4 regions of the Actinomadura keratinilytica genome follow, and region 1 is predicted to be linked to each of the others. Evidence: riboswitches for the same ligand, from Rfam matches in the RefSeq annotation. Region 1 holds a riboswitch; each other region holds the start of a gene.
The links. A riboswitch is a leader RNA that binds a small molecule or an ion and turns the genes downstream of it on or off. The one in region 1 is predicted to bind cyclic di-AMP.
Positions count from the first base shown of each region.

Region 2: linked by a shared signal. The riboswitch ahead of ABD879_RS14505 (hypothetical protein) and the one ahead of ABD879_RS04940 (peptidoglycan recognition protein family protein) in region 1 are both predicted to bind cyclic di-AMP.
Region 3: linked by a shared signal. The riboswitch ahead of ABD879_RS16815 (CHAP domain-containing protein) and the one ahead of ABD879_RS04940 (peptidoglycan recognition protein family protein) in region 1 are both predicted to bind cyclic di-AMP.
Region 4: linked by a shared signal. The riboswitch ahead of ABD879_RS04785 (coiled-coil domain-containing protein) and the one ahead of ABD879_RS04940 (peptidoglycan recognition protein family protein) in region 1 are both predicted to bind cyclic di-AMP.

Region 1 covers NZ_BAABDO010000009.1:4,911-9,763, reverse strand. The annotation lists gene ABD879_RS04950 (cytochrome d ubiquinol oxidase subunit II) at 1-80, opposite strand, end outside; gene ABD879_RS04945 (cytochrome ubiquinol oxidase subunit I) at 77-1,429, opposite strand; cyclic di-AMP (ydaO/yuaA leader) riboswitch at 1,828-1,961, shown strand; gene ABD879_RS04940 (peptidoglycan recognition protein family protein) at 2,300-3,103, shown strand; gene ABD879_RS04935 (L-talarate/galactarate dehydratase) at 3,589-4,716, opposite strand; gene ABD879_RS04930 (hypothetical protein) at 4,752-4,853, opposite strand, start outside.
Region 2 covers NZ_BAABDO010000036.1:43,750-48,602, forward strand. The annotation lists gene ABD879_RS14495 (NYN domain-containing protein) at 1-614, shown strand, start outside; gene ABD879_RS14500 (C40 family peptidase) at 841-1,797, shown strand; cyclic di-AMP (ydaO/yuaA leader) riboswitch at 2,199-2,409, shown strand; gene ABD879_RS14505 (hypothetical protein) at 2,603-3,889, shown strand; gene ABD879_RS14510 (M48 family metallopeptidase) at 3,996-4,853, shown strand, end outside.
Region 3 covers NZ_BAABDO010000048.1:2,052-6,904, forward strand. The annotation lists gene ABD879_RS16800 (hypothetical protein) at 1-1,123, opposite strand, end outside; tRNA gene ABD879_RS16805 (tRNA-Pro) at 1,561-1,634, opposite strand; gene ABD879_RS16810 (serine hydrolase) at 1,832-2,566, shown strand; cyclic di-AMP (ydaO/yuaA leader) riboswitch at 2,798-2,949, shown strand; gene ABD879_RS16815 (CHAP domain-containing protein) at 3,006-3,677, shown strand; gene ABD879_RS16820 (bifunctional glycosyltransferase/CDP-glycerol:glycerophosphate glycerophosphotransferase) at 3,875-4,853, shown strand, end outside.
Region 4 covers NZ_BAABDO010000008.1:84,792-89,644, forward strand. The annotation lists gene ABD879_RS04780 (S8 family peptidase) at 1-1,133, shown strand, start outside; cyclic di-AMP (ydaO/yuaA leader) riboswitch at 1,353-1,528, shown strand; gene ABD879_RS04785 (coiled-coil domain-containing protein) at 1,532-2,476, shown strand; gene purL (phosphoribosylformylglycinamidine synthase subunit PurL) at 2,574-4,853, opposite strand, start outside.

The sequences.
Region 1 (4,853 bases):
CCGAAATCGGCCCCGCCGAACAGCGCGTACAGGGTGAGGCCCGCCCACGCGAAGAGCAGCAGCCACTGCGCGGCGGTCACGGCGCGTGCTCCTGCGTCCAGTCCTCCTGGGGTGCGGCGACGTGCCGGCCGCGCAGCCGGAGAAGGACGTAGACGGTGGCCACGGTCAGCACGACGTACACGGCGAGCACCACGACCAGCCCCGCCCACAGGCCGGGCGCCGGGTTGACCGCGTCCGCGGTGCGCTGGTGCTGCCAGACGATCCACGGCTGGCGGCCGACCTCGGTGGTGACCCAGCCGGTCTCCAGCGCGAGCACCGCGGCCGGGCCGGACAGCACGGTCGGCCACAGGAACCAGCGGGTGCGGGGCAGGTCGCGGCGGCGCCACCACACGACCGCCAGCCAGCAGCCGAGCAGCAGCAGGGCGAACCCGATCGCCACCATCAGCTGGAAGCTCAGGTGCACCGCGTTGACCGGCGGACGGTCGGCGACCGGCACCCTGTCCAGCCCCTGGACGACCGTGCCGGGCCGGTAGCCGACCAGGATCGACAGCGCGTTCGGGATGCGGATGGCGTACCGCATCTCCCCGTCCAGGTAGAGGCCGCCCACGGACAGGGGGACGTGCGAGCCGGTCTCGTTGAGCCCTTCGATGGCGGCGAGCTTGGCGGGCTGGCGGTCGGCGAGCAGCCGGGCCAGGCCGTCCCCGACCGCGATCTGGAACGGCGTGATGACCGCCGCCACCGTGAACGGCAGCAGCAGCCCGATGCGGTGGTAGCGGTCGCGGCGGCCGCGCAGCATTCCCGCGGCGTACACGGCGGCGATGCCGAAGCCGGCGACCATGAACGCGGCAAGGATCATGTGGACGGTCTGCCAGGGCGTGGCCGGGTTGAACATCGCCGCCCAGGGGCGCACTCGGGTGACCCTGCCGTCCGCCAGGTCGAACCCGCGCGGCTGGTTCATCCAGGCGTTGGCGCTGACGACGAAGAACGCCGACGCGACCCCGGCGACGCACACCGGCAGCCCGGTCAGCAGGTGCACGCGGGGCGGCAGCCGGTCCCAGGCGTACAGGTAGACGCCCAGGAAGATGGCCTCGATGAAGAAGGCGAACCCCTCGAACGCGAACGGCAGCCCGAGCACCTGCCCGTAGGTCGCCATCAGCCCGGGCCACAGCAAACCCATTTCGAACGAAAGGATCGTGCCGGACACCGCGCCGACGGCGAACATCACGCCCATCGCCTTGGCCCAGCGGTGCGCGAGCCGCCGGTACGCCTCGTCGCCGGTCCGGATGCCGCGCCACTGCGCGAAGACCGTCAGCGCCGGCATGCCCACGCCGAAGCAGGCGAGGATGATGTGCCAGCCGAGGGATATCCCCATCTGCGTCCGCGCGGCCACCAGATCGGCCGGCGTCGCGGCGTCGGCCAGCACTCCCATGCGTCCCTCCCCGGCGGAACCGCTGCGATCCGTGCCCCCCTTTCATCACCGCGAACGCCGGGTTCACTCGCCCGCCCCCTCCGGTGCCCGTCGGACCGTCCGGCGACGGCAAGTCCTCCATACCGATGGACCAAGGTGTCCTTGGTCACAATTCCGGAGCTGTGTGACGGCGCGGCGCCTGTTCGCGGAGGAATCTGCCGCTCCGCACCCCCCGCATAAGTGGTTTCTCGCGATGCATGTTCTGCCTGTGATTGCTGTGATCGATGTGACCGGCGGCCGGAAGACGCACACACAAAGATCGTCTTTAGTTTTTACCTTCGAAGGTTTGCGAGTTCTTTGCCGCATCTCCTATGGTCCGTGGTACTCCGCCGTCCGGTGCACCGGCCGGCGGGGCGCCTAATCCCACGGCGCCGGCCGCCTGGGAACCGGGGACCCAACAGTTCTTCGGGGTGAATCCGCGGGCAGCCGCGGTAGGGCCGCTCCTTGGTCCGAACCCGTCAGCTAACCCGGTCGGCAGTCAAGGAGAGGAGAGGACATGAAGGAGCCTGCCCGGCTCTGCCCCGCCACCCCAGCGGCACGCCGCAGCCGCCTCATGACGATGCCAACGCCCTGATAGACGGGGCGGTCCCCTTGGCCGCCCGCTTCGCGCCGTTCCGGCCGCGCCGCTCCCCCGCCTCCCCGCGGCGGTGACCCCGCCGCCGGCACCGGGCCTTCGACACCTCCCCCGCCATCGGCGATCAGGGCCGTCCTCCGCACGGCTCAACGTTTCCGGCGCAGCCGCACGCCCCCATTTCCCGCGCGTTCTTCACGCCTGCTCTCTTTTTGCTGCCCGAATTCCTCCAGACCAGTTCCCCGGAAGGAAATACCCCCATGAACCCGAACGCCAAGCACCGCCGCACCGACCTTTGGCCCACCGAGATGCCGCGTCGCTCGGTCCTGCTGGGCGGTGGAGTCCTGCTGGGGAGTGCGGCGCTCGGCGTCGCCGCGGCACTGGGCCCGTCGGCCGAACACGAGGTGGCGAACGCCGCGAACGCCACCGACGCGGGCGATGCCACCGGAATGGCGCAGGCCGCCCGGCCCGACGAGTCCAGGTCGTCCCGAAAAACGCGTAAACAGGGGAAGGGTGCCCCGCTCATCCACTCGACCAGTGAATGGGGAGCGCGCACCCCCTACCGGCGGGCGACGGTGCTGTCCCGCGCACCCGAGTACATCGTGGTGCACCACACGTGTACCCCCAACGTCACCGACTACTCGCTGCGGCAGGGCTTCCGGCTCGCGCGTTCCATCCAGGGCGCGCACATGGGACAGGGATGGGGTGACACCGGCCAGCACTTCACCATCAGCCGGGGCGGTCACATCATGGAGGGCCGCAAGGGCAGTCTCGCCGCCGCCCGCAGGGGCCGGATGGTGATCGGCACCCACGTCGCCGGCGCCAACGGCTACACCGTCGGCATCGAATGCGAGGGCACCTACAACTCGGTCATGCCGCCCCGCCGCCTGCAGGACTCGCTCACCGAGCTGATCGCCTGGCTGTGCCGCCAGTACGACCTCGACCCGATGAAGGCGATCGTGCCGCACATGAAGTTCAACGACACCGATTGCTGCGGCTACGCGTTCGCCCCGACCCTGCCGCGCCTGCGCAAGCGCGTCGCCGCCGCCCTCCGCTCCGCCTGACGTCCACGGAACGCAGACGCTGACGGCCGCGTCCCCTGGCCGGGACGAACACCGAAAACGGCCGTTACCACCACCGGCGCCAACGACCGAGAGCCGCACAGGTGGAAGCGTCTTCAACCGACCGCGCTCGGGCGCCCGGCCCAACGGGGGACGAGCCGGGCACCCGGCGCGGGGCCCACAAAACCGCACCGCACTCGACGGAGCATGGTCAACACCACCAAACGCGGCCATTCCGACGACGGACACCGAACCGACGCAGCGAGGGGCGGAACACCCGCGAAGCCGCGACGCGCCGAGAACGGGCGATGGGGGTGCCGTCTCCCGACCGCGCTCGGGCGCCCGGCCCAACGGGGGACGAGCCGGGCACCCGGCGCGGGGCCCGCGAAGCCGTACCGCACCTTACGGGTGCGGCCGCCGCGGGCGGGAGATGGCCCTTCCTGTGGCGGACACCGATCGGTCCGGCTGCCTCGGCGGGCGCGTCGGTGTCAGGAGGTGAACTCGCAGGTGTCCGCGGTCCAGCCGGGGACGCGGTCGCTGAGAGTGAGGCCGAGACCGGGACGGTCCGGCACCAGCATGCGGCCGTCGCGGATCTCCAGGCGCTCGTTGAACAGCGGCTCCAGCCATTCGAAGTGCTCGACCCACGGCTCCTGCGGGTAGGCGGCGGCCAGGTGCAGGTGGATCTCCATCGCGAAGTGCGGGGCGAGCTGCAGGCGGTTGTGGTCGGCGAGCGCGGCCAGGCGCAGGAACGGGGTGATGCCGCCGATGCGGGGCGCGTCGGGCTGGATGATGTCGGCGGCGCCGACGCGGATCAGCTCGGCGTGCTCGGCGACGCTGGTGAGCATCTCACCGGTGGCGATCGGGGTGTCCAGGGACGCGGCGAGCGCGGCGTGGCCGGCGTGGTCGTAGGCGTCCAGCGGCTCCTCGATCCAGGTCAGCGCGAACTCCTCCAGGGCCCGGCCGAGGCGCTGCGCGGTGGGCCGGTCCCACTGCTGGTTGGCGTCCACCATGAGCAAGACGTCCTCGCCGAGCTTGTCGCGGACGGCCTTCACCCGGGCCAGGTCCACCCGGGCGTCGGGATGACCGACCTTGATCTTGATGCCGCCGATGCCGCGGCCGACCGCGGCGGCCGCGTTGGCCAGCACCTCCTCCAGCGGGGCGTGCAGGAACCCGCCGGAGGTGTTGTAGCAGCGCACCGAGTCGCGGTAGGCGCCCAGCAGCTTGGCCAGCGGCAGCCCGGCGCGCTTGGCCTTCAGGTCCCACAGCGCGATGTCCAGGGCGGCGATCGCCTGGACGGACAGGCCGCTGCGGCCGACCGACGCACCGGCCCAGACCAGCTTCTCCCACAGCCGGGCGATGTCACTGGGGTCCTCGCCGAGCAGCTCGGCGGCGACCTCTCCGGCGTGCGCGTACTGGCCGCGGCCACCGGCCCGCTTGGAGTAGGCGAAACCGAGCCCGTGCAGCCCGTCCGCGGTGTCGATCTCGGCGAACAGGATCGCCACCTCGGTCATCGGCCGCTGCCGTCCGGTCAGCACCTTGGCATCGCTGATCGGGGTGGCCAGCGGCAGCAGGACCGAGGACAGGCGGACCCGGTCGATGCGGTCGGTCGTCGTCATCGCAGCTCCTTGTCGGGATGGTCGACTCCGGGGGTCTAGTGCACGGCCGCCAGCCACAGGTGCGCGGCCAGGCCGAGCCCGGCCAGGGCGATCGCGACGCGCAGCGGCCGCTCCGGCAGCCGCCGGACCAGCGCGGG
Region 2 (4,853 bases), on a different contig from region 1:
GCCGCGCCGCCCGGGAGGGCCGCAACATCGACGACGTGCGGCTGCGCATCCTGCTGGACGCGCTGGTGGACGCCGCGCAGGGGGTGCGGCGGGAGCTGGCGCTGCCATCGACGATCGGCCGCCCGGCCGACGCGGTGGGCGGGGTGGCGCCGGACCGGCAGGCGCTGCGGGCGCTGCCCGGCCGGTCGCTGTCGGACGACGATCCGCAGCTGCTGGACCGGCTGCTGACGCTGCCGCAGGTGCATCTGCTGGTGGACGGCTACAACGTCACCAAGACCGGCTACGGGGAGCTGCCGCTGTCGGACCAGCGGGTCCGGCTGCTGTCGGGGCTGGGCGGCCTGGCGGCGCAGACCCGCGCCGAGGTGACGTGCGTGTTCGACGGCGCCGCGCTGGACGTCCCGGTGGCGATCAACCCGCCGCGCGGGGTGCGGGTGCTGTTCAGCCGTCCCGGGCAGACCGCCGACGAGCTGATCGGCGAGCTGGTGCGGGCCGAGCCGTCGGGCCGGGCGATCGTGGTGGTGTCGTCGGACCGGGAGGTGGCCGACGCGGCCCGCCGGGCGGGGGCCCGGCCGGCTCCGTCCACCCTGCTGCTGCGCCGCCTGGGCCGCTCCTGAACGTGCGGCGATCATGCTGTGACGCAACGCGACGTTGTGCCGAATATGCAGTGCAAGTAGTGACGAATCGGTTGTGACGGGTGTGCCCCCTCGCTAGTGTCGTCGGCTGATGTCATGGACGAGAGGGGCATAACCGACCGTGACCAGTCATATGACCGGGGCTCCCGCGGCGGACTCGCGAGGCCCACGGAACCTCTTCGGGGGGCGGCTCGCCCCCCGGCGCCTGGTGGCGACCGCCTGCCTCACCGTGGCGGCGTCCCTGACGGTGCCCATGGCGGCGGCGCACGCCGAGCCGACGCCGAGCGCGGCCGAAGCCCGTAAGAAGCTCACCAAGCTCAACGAGCAGGTCGAGCAGCTGGTCGAGAAGTACAACCAGGTCGGCGAAGAGCTCAAGATCGCCAAGCGCAAGCTGAAGGCGACCAAGAAGGCCGGCGCGGACGAGCAGAAGACCTTCAACGAGCTGCGCCAGAAGATCGCCGAGATGGCGGCCGCCGCGTACAAGAACGGCGACACCGGCGGCGTCGTCGGGTTCGCCGCGGCGGACGACCCGCAGAAGATCCTCGACCAGTCCGCGGTCATCTCGCACCTGTCCCGCAACCGCAGCTCGGAGCTGGACCAGTTCCTGGCCTCGACGCAGCGGCTGCGCCGGGAGCAGGCGCAGGCCCAGGCGGCCTACGACGAGGTCGTCAAGAAGGCCAAGGAGCTGAAGCAGAAGAAGGCCGAGGTCGAAAAGTCGATCGCGGCGCAGAAGAAGCTGCTGGCCAAGCTGGGCGAGACCGCCGACAAGCCCGGCACGGGCAGCGGGGCCACCTACAACGGCCCGGCCAGCGGGTCGGCGCGCACGGCGATCCAGTTCGCCTACGCGCAGCTCGGCAAGCCGTACCAGTACGGCGCCGAGGGGCCCAACTCCTACGACTGCTCGGGGCTGACGATGCGGGCCTGGGGCGCCGCCGGGGTGAACCTGCCGCGCGTCACCAACAGCCAGTACGCCGCCACCCGCCGCGTGTCGTTCGACGCGCTGCAGCCCGGCGACCTGGTGTTCTTCAACAACCTCGGGCACGTGGGGCTGTACATCGGCGGCGGCAACATGATCCACGCGCCGCGCACCGGGAAGAACGTGGAGATCGTTTCGATCACCTCGGGCTACTACCGGACGAACTTCTACGGCGCCGGGCGGGTCTGACGGCCCGCGCCCCTCGTCCCGCCCCGTTCTCCCGGCTACGGTCCAGGTCGGACGCGCTCCGACCTGGACCGTAGATCTTTTTGTCGGGTATTTGCCTATCCGTTGCTCTTTGGTACTTTGTGACCGCTTACGACGCCAGCCAGGCGCCGTACCGGCACCGACGTCGAGACGTCGCCTGCGGCACCCGCCAGGTGCCGCGCCCCCGCAGCGGCACACCGTGCCGCGTCTCTCCTCCGCGGCATCCGCCAGATGCCGTCCCCCGCTCGCCGGTCCCAGGCCGTACGTGCGCACGCCCCGGTGTGCATGGCGCCGGTAGCGCGCCACGGAGGCCCGCACGGGCCCGGCCGGACGGATCCCGCCCCCGGGGGCCGTCCACATCGCAAGTCCCGAACAAGTTCATCGCCGCTTGACCGCCGAGTCCGCCCCTGCGCCAGGGGTGGAGCCGGGGACCCACCGAGCCGGCGCCCGCGGGCCCGTCCCACGGGCCGTGGCCGGCTCCGGGGTGAATCGGCGCCCGTTCCCCGCCCCCGGAAAGCGAGGGGATGCGCGCCGTAGGTCGACTTCCACGACCGAACCCGTCAGCTAACCCGGTAGGCGTCTGGAAGGAGTGAGCGCCACCTGAGAACTCTCCTCGACAGCAGCGACCGCCGTCCCGGTATTCCGGCGGTCTGCATCTTGCCGGGTCCATGACGGACCGAACCTCAGTCTCTTGTGCGGCGTGGCCGTCCCCGACGGGCGGCCACGCCGCTTCGTCCTGCGCCCGGGTCCCCCCGCGTGCGCGGCACCCCCGCATAGGATCGCGCGCATGAAGGACGACGACGGCCGCCCCGAGAGCGACGGGCCATCGCCCCGCCGGGTCTCGCGCCGCGCCGCCGTCATCGCCGCTGCCGCCGCCTTGGCGGGATGCCTCCTGGCGGAACTCGGCCTGACCGCCGCCGGGCCCGACGCGCCCGCCCGCACCACGGTCTCCGCAACGCCCACCGCCGTACCCGACGGGCGCGCGGTCGCGGCCGTCCTGGCCAACCGGACGCGCGCCGTACGCGAACGCGACCGCACCGCCTTCATGGCCACGGTCGCCACCGCCCCGGCCGCGTACCGCGACGCCCAGGGCCGCCTGTTCGACAACCTGCTCCGGCTCCCGCTGGCGTCGTGGAGCGAGACGCTCGACCGCCTCGAACCCGGCTCCGCCGTGGCCCGCGTGCGGCTGAGCTACCGTCTGCGCGGCTTCGACGACGCCCCCGTCGTCCGCACCCGGTACCTGACGTTCGCGCCGCGTGCGGGCTCCTGGACGATCGTGGGCGACGGTTCCGCGCGCGGCCTGGCCGACGACGGCGACATCTTCGACGGCGGCGCGCTCACCGTCGTGCGGGGCGACCACACCCTCGTGGTGGGCGACGGGCCGCGCCTGCGGGAGATCGCGCGCCGCCTGGACGCGGCCGTGCCCGTCGTCTCCGGCGTCGTGGGCACCGGCGGCGACGGGGCGGGCCGCGGCCGGCGGCGCACCGTCGCGCTGGTGCCCGCGGACGCCCGGCTGGCCTCCGCGCTGGCCGGGCCGTCGCAGGACCTCGACCGGATCGCCGCCGTCGCGACCGTGGCGCCCACCGCCGAGGGGCCCGGCGCCGACCGCGTGGTCGTGTCCCCCGCCGCCTTCGCCCGCCTGAACGAGCTGGGCCGCGACGTCGTGCTGACGCACGAGCTGACCCACGTGGCCACCGGCGGCGCCCGCGACGGCCGCACCCCGCTGTGGCTGATCGAGGGCCTGGCCGACTACGTCGGCTACCTGCGGGCCGACGTGAGCGTCCGGTCGGCGGCCCGCGAGCTGCGCGCCGACGTCGCCGCCGGGCGGCTGCCCGACGGGCTGCCCGGCCGCGCCGACTTCGACGGCTCCTCGCCGCGGCTGTCGCAGTCCTACCAGGAGGCGTGGCTGGCGTGCCGGATGATCGCCGAGCGGTACGGTGAGGCCACGCTGGTCCGGCTCTACCGGGCCGCCGGCCGCATGCCGGAGGACACCGCGCTGCGCGAGACACTGGGCGTCGACCGGGACCGCCTCACCGCGCTGTGGCGCGACTACCTCCGCGAGGAGCTGGGCTGACGGTACGGAACCGGGCGACGAGACCGGGCGACGGGGCAGGGCCGGCGGCACCGGGCGGGCGGCGAGACGGGCCGGACGGCGGGACGGCGTGTGCGGAGGCGAGGCAGTGAGCGGCGAACGCGGCGAGAACACGGCGGACGCTCCGGCGCGGGCGGACCGGGCGGAGGACCCTCGGCCCCGGACGGCGCAGGCCGACCGGGGGCGCACCAGGCCGCGGACCGCGGCGGCCATCGCGTCGGTGGCGCTGTTCGCGGCCGTGGGCGTCGTGCTGGCGGTCACCACGCCGTGGAACCCGCTGCCCGGACGCGTCCCCGGCGGGCACACCGCCCCCGACCCGGCCCTCGACTTCACCCCCGCCGAGATCGAACGGTCCCGGGCGTTCGACGCGGCCCTGGCCCCGCCCGCGTACGCGGGGCTGCTCGTCGGCCTCGCCCTCGTGCTCGTCCTGGGGCTGACGCCGCTGGGCGCGCGGCTGCTGGACCGGGCGACGGCGCGGGCGCCGTGGTGGCCGCTGCGCACGGCCGCGGCGGCGCTGGCGCTCACCGCGGCCGTGCGGCTGGCCGGACTGCCGTTCGACGCCTGGAGCGAGTCGGTGCTGCACCGCTACGGGCTGTCCACCCAGTCGTGGCCGTCGTGGCTGACCGACCAGCTCAAGTCGCTGGGCGTCACCTGGGTGATCTGGACGGTGGCGCTGGCGCTGCTGTACCTGCTGATGCGGCGCTTCCCCCGCTGGTGGTGGACCGGGGCCGCGGCGGGCGGGTTCCTGCTGGTCGTCGGCGCGTCGTTCGTGTACCCGGTGGCGGTCGAACCGCTGTTCAACAGGTTCCACTCGCTGCCCGCCGGCCCGCTGCGCAGCGAGCTGCTGGCGATGGCCGAACGCGACGGCGTCCCGGTGACGGACGTGCTGGTCGCCGACGCGTCACGGCGCACCACCGCGCTCAACGCCTACGTCTCGGGGTTCGGG
Region 3 (4,853 bases), on a different contig from region 1:
TGGTTCGGTGCTCGACCGGCTGACGGCTGTAGACGACGTGAGCGAGCCTGACGCCCCCGCTGACGTCCCCGGCGCGAACGTGACCGAACGCCTGCAGAAGGCCGAACTGCGCACGGAAGCGCCGCGCCTCGGCGGCCACGACCCGGTGCGCGTGCTCGACCGCACCGTCGAGCTGCTCCCGCTCGCCCAGATGGGCATGCACCCACGCCTGGATGTACCGGAGCCGGTCCTCGGCCCAGCCGGCAATGGAGTGCACCTCGCTGGTGATCGACGGCGGTAGTGTCCCGGACATCTCGCCGCACATCTGAAGCTCCGCCGTCGCCTCGTCGGCATCTCCCGCCGGCGCCAGCAGCTGTGCGCGCACCCCCCGGACGTGCAGGAGGCCGCGGGACGGGGCATCCGAGACACGTTCGAGCACCTTGTCCGCCCTGGCGAGGAGGACGGCGGCGGGGCGGCGCTCATAGAGCCCATGCGCCAGTCGTCCCCCCGCGATCCACAGGGCGAGATCTGTGTCACCGGACGCCTCAGCGGCGCTCTGCGCGGTCCTCCACCATTCGCGGGCCTCGCGCGGTCGCCCGAGGTTGCTGAGCGTCTTGGCCATGAGCGCGCAGAGTTCGGCGGCGACGCGGCTCCAGGGCGCGGACGTGCTGTGGGCTCGGTTCCTCCGGGCGTCCTCCTGCTGCTTGCGCTTGATGATCTGCTGGACGGTCACCAGGTCGCTCGCCAGGTCGAGCAGCAGGCGACGCGGAGGTGTCGGCACGTACAGGTGACCGTACTCGACGACGATCTCGTCCCACTCGTCGATGTGACCGTCCTCTCCGCCGCCGACGGTGCGGTGGACGCTGATCCGGATGTTCCGGAGGGCTTCGGAGATCGGAGACGCGGGCAGACCGAGTGCCGCGAGCGCCTGTAGGAGAGTGCGCCGTTCCATCTCGTCCTCATCCTCCTCCCGGGTACCCGGTTCCAGCGAGCGCTCCTCACCAACGGTGCGGAGAGCTGCAAGCCGGCCCTCCGCACCGAGTGCAGAGTCGACGGCTCGCGCGAGTTGGGGGGACGGTGTCTTCAGGTCACGCGCGATCCTCGACAGATACCCGTCGTAGTGAACTTTCGCCGCACTGCGCATCCGGCAGAAGCGTCAGGAAAGCGAGTGCACGGCGCGTGGGGAGCGCTGGACGGGCAAGGGGGCTGATCTTCACGACGCGGATGGGGCGTCTGATCGGGCTGCGGAACGTCAACCGCAGCTTCAAAGGGGGGGCCGAGCGTGCGGGGGTGCGGTTGATCAAGGTTCATGGCGTGCGGCGCACGTGCGGTTCGCTGCTGGGCCGCGCTGGACGTCCATCCGCGTGAGGCGATGCAGATTCTTCGGCGTGGCCAGATCGGCATCACGGGGGAGGTCTATGCCCAGGTGCTGAGGGAGGCCGCCAGGGGCGCGCTGAGGCGGCTGGTGGGCGCTGATGGGGACCACTTGGGGACCACCGGGTACGGGGCCGTAGCTGTACATCCTGGCCGTACGGACGACGAAAGGCCGGTTCCGAATGATCGGAACCGGCCTCTGACCTGTCGGGACGGCGGGATTTGAACCCACGACCCCTTGACCCCCAGTCAAGTGCGCTGCCAAACTGCGCTACGTCCCGGCGCCTGCCGCAGCAGGCGTGATTACTGTAGCGCAGTCTGCGGGGTCATGCGTACCGAGATAGCGGGAGCCTGGGCTCGGGCGGGCCGGGGCGGGGTGGCTCTGGTGGTTGTGGCCGGGGCGCTCTGTGGGTGTGGCCGGGAGACGGAGCGGGTCCCGGGGGCGGTGAGCAGCAGTGCGGTGGAGCCGGCTCCCAGTGTGACTCCCGAGACGCGGAAGGCGGTCCCGACGCCGAAGGTGCCTCGGGGGACGCGGGTCGGGTACGTGGTGTTCGACCGGGAGAGCGGCAGGACGGTGCGGCAGTACCGGCCGCACCAGGTGTTCCGGTCGGCGTCGGTGGTGAAGATCCTCATCGCGCTCGATCATCTGGAGCGGAGCCGGGACGTCGATCCGCGGCTGGGGTTGATGCTGCGGTCCAGTGACGACGCGGCGGCGACGGCGTTGTGGAGGCGCGGTGGGCGCGGGGCGATCGTCGAGCGGATGGCGCGCCGGATGGGGCTCACCGACACCAGGCCGCCGCCCGCGGACAAGCCCGGGTTCTGGGGGTACACCGCGCTCAGCGCCGCGGACGTGGTGAAGGCGTACCGGTATCTGCTGGAGAAGGCGCGGCCCCGGCACCGCGATGTCGTGCTGCGGGAGCTGCGCAGGGCCACCCGGCGGGGGACGGACGGCTACGACCAGTACTTCGGGATTCCGCGGGCGGTGTCGAAGCCGTGGGCGGTCAAGCAGGGCTGGTCGGGCTTCGGGCAGGGGACGTCCGGGGTGGTGCCGGGGGACCTGGGGCTGGGGCGGCCGGTCCTGCATACGACCGGGCTCGTGGGGCCGGGGGAGCGGTACGTCGTGGCGGTTCTCACGCTGCAGCCGGCGGGGACGTCCTACGCCACCGCGGCGGCCAGGATCACGGCACTGACGCGACAGGTGTGCACCCTGTGACCACAGGGGATCGGTTTTGATGTTGTCGCAGGTCAGAGCGGCTTTACCTTTTTTGCTCTGGCGTGGGGATCTGATAACGTCGGACCGAATCCCGCGACGCGCGCCATGCGTCGTGGCCTGTCGTGGCCCGGGGAGGGACCCGGGGCGCGGCCGTGGCGCGCGAGGACGCGCCCCCCTTTCGAGTTCAGACCAGTGAGCGGCCGCTGTGGGCAGCGGCGGCCGTGGCCGAATCCGTGTCCGGCGCCTGATGCGAGGACCGGAGCCGGGAACCCACGTCGGGCCGATCAGGCCCAGGGGTGAATCGGCGTGCCGACGATGCGCGCCGTAGGGCTCTTCCATGCCCGAATCCGTCAGCTAACCCGGTAGGCGTCATGGGAGACAAGGAGTTCTCTGCATGCCCGATCGAACCGCTTCTCATTCCCTCGAGGCTCGCCTGGGTGTGGGGGTCGCCGTGGGGACGGTGCTGGCCGGGGCCGTCGGCTTCGCGCTGATCGGCCCTTCCGCCGAGGGGCAGCCCCAGGACAAGGGGACCGTCGCCCAGGTGCAGGTGGAGAAGGCGCACAAGGCCGTCTCCATCGGTGACAAGCCCGAGGGATACGCGGTGCCGATCCGCAAGGTCGAGCCGTCCGAGGCGATCCGCCTGGCCCTGGAGCAGGTCGGCGTCAAGGAGGGGCCCGGCCGGCAGACCAAGTACCACGACTGGTTCGTGTCGACGCCCAACGCGAAGATGACGGCCGAGCGCGACGGCGGTTTCAGCGTGGACGACTACAACGGCGCCGAGTGGTGCAACATGTTCGTGTCCTGGGTGGGCGCGCAGCTCGGTGTCAAGGACATGGGGTGGGACGCCTACACCGTCCAGCACGCCAGGTGGTTCGCCAAGAAGGGGCGCTGGGGGCACAAGGCCAAGCCCGGGGCCGTGGTGTTCTTCGACTGGCAGAACGGGCCCGACGGCGGCATCAGCGGTATCGACCACGTCGGCCTGGTCGTCAAGGACAACGGGGACGGCACCATCACCACCGTCGAGGGCAACACCAACGACGCCGTGGAGAAGCGGGTGCGGTCCAAGTCGCTCGTCGCCGGGTACGGGTACCCGGACTACGACGCCGACTGACGTCCGGTGGACGAGGGCGTCCGGCGTATGCCGGGCGCCCTTTGTCGTCCTGAATGCCGCAATCATTCACTTTTTTTGTGGTGTCTTCTACTCCGTCGTTGCGGTGGCCGGAAAGGTATCCGGCACGCGAGCAGGGACGGGGGGAGGACACGTCCATGAGGGCAGGGCCGCACGGGCACGTCCCGCACGGCCCTGACGTGAGCGTGGTCGTGATCGCCTACAACGACGCGGGCCGGCTGCCCCGGGCGGTCGGTTCGGCGCTGAGGCAGTCGCTGGGCGCCGTCGAGGTCGTGGTCGTGGACGACGGGAGCGCCGACGAGACCGGGCCGGTGGCCGAACGGCTGGCCGCCGAGCATCCGGGGCGGGTGCGGGCGGTGCGGCTGCCGGTCAACTCCGGCGGGTGCGGCCGTCCGCGCAACGCGGGGGTGGCGCGGGCGCGCGGCCGGTACGTGATGTTCCTCGACAGCGACGACGTCCTGGACCCGCACGCCTGCCTCAACCTGCTGACCGCGGCCGAGGACACCGGCGCCGACCTGGTCTCCGGGCTGTGCACGCGCGTCCACACGGGCCGGGTGCGCGGCCGGGAGCGGCCCTGGTACCCGTGGCTCTACCGGAGGACGGCGGTCTACGGCGCGCTGCGCGACAACCCGGACCTGCTGTACGACACCCTCGCCACCAACAAGCTCTACCGGCGCGCCTTCCTGGAGGGGCACGGGCTGCGTTTCGCCGAGCGGCTGCACTATGAGGACCTGTTGTTCACGGCGGAGGCGTACCTGGCGGCGTCCCGGACGGCGCTCATCCCGCACCGCGTCTACAACTGGCTGGTCGAGCCGCATGCGCGGTCCATCTCCAGCCGGCGTTCGGAACTGGCCAACTTCGCCGACCGGCTGGAGATCCACCGGCGCATCGACGCGCTGCTGCTGCGGCACGGCGACGAGGAGCTGCGGCTCGCCAAGGACGTCAAGTTTGTCAACCACGACCTGCTGCTGTACATGCGCGACCTGCCGTGCCGCGACGCCGCCTACCGGGAGGGGTTCCGCGCGCTGGCCGCCGACTATCTGGCCGGCCTCCACCCCCGGGTGTACGAGGAGGCCCACCCGATGGCGGCCATCGCCGCGTACCTGTTGCGCGAGGGCGACCAGGACGGGGCGTTGGCTGCGGCGGAGTACCGGGGCG
Region 4 (4,853 bases), on a different contig from region 1:
GTGCGGTCACGGCCGGTCTGGTCGTCGTCGCCGCGCCGCTCTCCCTCGCCGCCGTCCCCGAGCCCGTCCGGGTCCAGGTGACGGCCGCGCAGGGCACCCCCGTTCCGGGCAAGTACATCGTCACGCTCAAGGACGGCGCCTCGGCGGCGACCACCGCCGGGCAGGTGAAGGCCGGATCCGTCCAGCGGTTCGGAGGCGCGCTCAACGGCTTCGCCGCCAAGCTCAGCGCCGCGCAGCTGGACAAGCTGCGCCGCAACCGCAACGTCGCCGCGATCGAGCAGGACCAGATCTACCGGGCCACCACCACGCAGAAGTCGCCCGCGTGGGGGCTGGACCGCATCGACCAGCGCAAACTGCCGCTGTCGAAGTCGTACTACTACAAGAACACCGGCAAGGGCGTGAACGCCTACGTGATCGACACCGGCATCGCGTGGTCGCACCCGCAGTTCGAGGGCCGCGCCAAGTCGGTGTGGAAGGCCCCGTCCTTCAGCAGCGGCTGGGACTGCAACGGGCACGGCACGCACGTGGCGGGCACGATCGGATCCAAGACCTACGGGGTGGCCAAGAAGGTCAACCTGCGGTCGCTGCGCGTGCTGGACTGCGAGGGCTACGGCACGGTGTCGGACATCATCGCCGCCGTCGACTGGCTGCGCAAGAACGCCGTCAAGCCCGCGGTCGCCAACCTGTCGCTCGGCGGCAAGAAGTCCACCGCGCTCAACACGGCCGTGACGAACCTGTCCAAGTCGGGCGTCTTCGTCGCCGTCGCGGCGGGCAACGAGAACCGGAACGCCTGCAACGTCTCCCCGGCGAGCGCCGGATGGGTGCAGGCGGTCGGCGCGACCACCGTCTACGACAACCGCGCCGCCTTCTCCAACTACGGCGGCTGCGTGGACATCTTCGCGCCCGGCTACGGCATCAAGTCGACCTACCTCGGCGGCAAGACGGCCACGATGACCGGCACGTCCATGGCGTCCCCGCACGTCGCCGGGGCGGCGGCGCTGTACCTGCAGTCGCACCGCAGCGCCACGTTCCCGACCGTGCAGAAGTGGCTGAACGGCAACGCCACCAAGAACCGCCTCAAGCGCATGCCGAAGGGCACGCCCAACCGGCTGCTCTACAAGGGCACCGCTTGACCGCAGCCGCACCTCGGCTTGGGACCCCCGCCCGCCCGGGCGGGGGTCCCGCTGTGCGCGCCCCCGACGCGCTACGCTGCGGGGCGGCGGTGCGTCTCGTCTCGCAGTCCCGGCCATCCAAGGTTTCCCTTGGGTCTAATCTTGGCCAAGACCCGACCGGTTCCTTACAGTAGCCTTCGCCCACTGGGGGTGGGCATGATCGCAAACCGATCTGCAGGCTGGCCGAGCCAGCCGAATCCCGCGGCCGTACTACGGCACGGGAACCGGGGACCCAAGCGCCGGGCGGCCAGCCAGGTCACGTCGGCACCGGGGTGAATTCGCGGCTCCGCCGCGATAGGGCGGACTCCCGGCCCGAACCCGTCAGCTAACCCGGTAGGCGTCACAGGAGAGGAGACGACGTGGAGAGCCCGAGCTCCACCCGCCCACGTCATGCCGTGCGGATGCGGCGCCCCGCCTTGGCTCTCGCCGTCACCGCGGCGGCCGTCTTGGTGACGTCGGCGGGCATGGCGCCCGCCCAGGCGGACCCGGGTGACACCGGCCGGCTGACCAAGCTGAACAAGCAGATCGCCCAGCTCGACAAGGAGTACGGCGGCGACCTGGCCAAGCTGAAGGACGCCCAGTACGGCATCCAGAAGGCCCGGCAGAAGCAGCGCCTGCTCCAGCGGGACCTCGACAGCGCGCGCACCATCGTGGCGCAGATGGCGGCCACCCAGTACATGACGGGCACCACCGACCCGGCCGTGGCGGTGCTGGCCAGCGACGACCCCGACAACGTGCTCAACAACGCCAGCCTGGCCAGCCATGTGGCGTCCAATCAGGCGGCCAAGGTGCGCCAGATCGAGCAGCTGGTGACCGAGCAGAAGAAGGCGCGCGAGGAGTACGAGAAGAAGGTCCAGGAGCTGGAGAAGGACATCGCCGAACTGCGCACGCAAAAGCGCAAGGTCCAGGCGCTGATCAAGAAGTTCAAGCCCGAGTCCCCCAGCTCCGGGATGGGCGGGGTCACCCCCCGCATGCTGAACGTCAAGAACACCATCGACATCGAGTTCGGCCCGTTCCCGATCATCGGCTGCGTGCGGATGACCGGCGACCCGCAGGACCACGCCACCGGACGCGCCTGCGACTTCATGGTCAGCACCGGCGGCACGATGCCGTCGGCGAGCGGCAAGGCCCTCGGCGACCGCACGGCCCAGTACGCCATCTCCAACGCCAACCGCCTGGGCATCAAGTACGTGATCTGGCGGCAGCGCATCTACGACATGCGCAGCCCCGGCTGGCGCACCATGGAGGACCGCGGCGGCATCACCGCCAACCACTACGACCACGTCCACATCTCGGTGTTCTGAGGACGTTCGGGCGACCGCGCCCGGAAACGGCGAAGGCCGCCGTCCGCTTCGCAGCGGGCCGGCGGCCTTCTCTCGTCGTGCGGGTCGGCGGCGCGGGTCAGTCGTTGGCGTAGCTGGGGACGATGTGCTCGTGCGTCTCGCGCAGTTCGGCGAGCGGGATGGAGAACAGCTCCTGCGGCTGCCCGTCGGCGCCGCGCGCGGAGATGTGCAGCGCGTCGCCGCCCGTCACGCCGAGCTGGGTGACCGGGACCCCGGCGGCCTCGCACAGCGCCGCCAGACGGCCCTCGGAGCCCGGCCGGACCGCCACCACGGCGCGGGCCACCGACTCGCTGAACAGCGACACGAACGGATCGCCGGGCAGCGTGATCCGGGCGCCCAGCCCGCCGCGCAGGCACGACTCGACCAGCGCCTGCGACAGGCCGCCGTCGGACAGGTCGTGCGCCGCCGACAGCAGGCCCTCGCGGGCCGCCGCGACCAGCACCGAGGCCAGCGCGACCTCGGCGGGCAGGTCCACCTTCGGCGGCAGGCCGCCCAGGTGCCCGTAGACGACGTGCGCCCACTCCGAGCCGCCGAACTCCTCGCGGGTCTGGCCCAGCAGCGCCAGCGTGGCGCCCTCGCTGCTGAACGCGATGCCGACGCGGCGCCGCACGTCGTCGTGCACGCCCAGCACGCCCACGACCGGCGTCGGGTTGATCGGCGTGGTGCCGGTCTGGTTGTAGAAGCTGACGTTGCCGCCGGTGACCGGGGTGCCCAGGTAGCGGCAGGCGTCCGCCAGCCCCTCGACGGCGCGGGCGAACTGCCACATCACGCCCGGGTCCTCGGGGGAGCCGAAGTTCAGGCAGTTGGTGACCGCGAGCGGGCGGGCGCCGGTGGCGGCGACGTTGCGGTACGCCTCCGACAGGGCCAGCTGCGCGCCCGAGTACGGGTCGAGGCGGGTGTAGCGGCCGTTGCCGTCCAGCGACAGCGCGATGCCCAGGCCCGACTCGTCGTCCACCCGCAGCACGCCCGCGTCCTCGGGCATGGCCAGGACGGTGTTGCCCAGCACGTACCGGTCGTACTGCGAGGTCACCCAGGTCTTGCTCGCCAGGTTCGGCGACCCGGCCAGCCACAGCACGGTGCGGCGCAGCTCGTCGGCGGTGCTCGGGCGGGTCAGCCGGCCCGGGGTGTCGGACTGCAGCGCGGCCAGGTCGGCCGGCGGCTCGTACGGCCGGTGGTAGACCGGGCCCTCGTCGGCGGCGGTGCCCGGCGGAATGTCGACGATCTTCTCGCCGCGCCAGGTCATCACCAGCCGGCCGGTGTCGGTGACCGCGCCGATCACGGTGGCGGGGATCTCCCACTTGGCGCAGATCTCCAGGAACCGGTCCACCTTGGCGGGCTCGACCACCGCCATCATGCGCTCCTGCGACTCGCTCATGAGGATCTCCTCGGGGCGCAGGGTCGCATCGCGCAGCGGGACGGAGTCGAGCTCGATGTGCATGCCGCCGGTGCCCGCGGCCGCCAGCTCGGTGGTGGCGCACGACACCCCGGCCGCGCCGAGGTCCTGGATGCCGACCACCAGGTCCTCGCGGAACAGCTCCTGGCAGCACTCGATCAGCAGCTTCTCCATGAACGGGTCGCCGACCTGCACGCTGGGCCGCTTGGCCTGCGACTCCTCGTCGAAGGTGGCCGAGGCCAGCACCGAGGCGCCGCCGATGCCGTCGGGGCCGGTGCCCGCGCCGAACAGGATCACCCGGTTGCCCGGGCCCGGCGCCACGGCCCGCTTGATGTCCGCATGCCGCATCACGCCCACGCACAGGGCGTTGACCAGCGGGTTCTGCGCGTAGCAGGGGTCGAAGACGGTCTCGCCGCCGATGTTGGGCAGGCCGAGGGAGTTGCCGTAGCCGCCGATGCCGGCCACCACGCCGGGCAGCACCCGCTGGGTGTCGGGGGCGTCGGCGGGCCCGAACCGCAGCGAGTCCATGATCGCGACCGGGCGGGCGCCCATCGACATGATGTCGCGGACGATGCCGCCGACGCCGGTGGCCGCGCCCTGGTACGGCTCGACGTAGGACGGGTGGTTGTGCGACTCGACCTTGAACGTCACCGCCCAGCCCTGGCCGATGTCGACCACGCCCGCGTTCTCGCCCATGCCGACCAGCAGCGCGTCGGTCTCGGGCGCCTTCTCGCCGAACTGGCGCAGGTGCACCTTGGAGCTCTTGTAGGAGCAGTGCTCGCTCCACATCACCGAGTAGATCGCCAGCTCGGCGGAGGTGGGGCGGCGGCCGAGGATCTCGCGGACCCGCCGGTACTCCTCGTCCTTCATGCCCAGCTCGGCGTACGGCTGCGGCCGGTCGGGGGTGGCCGCGGCGATCTCGACGGTGTCGGTGACGGGCTCGTC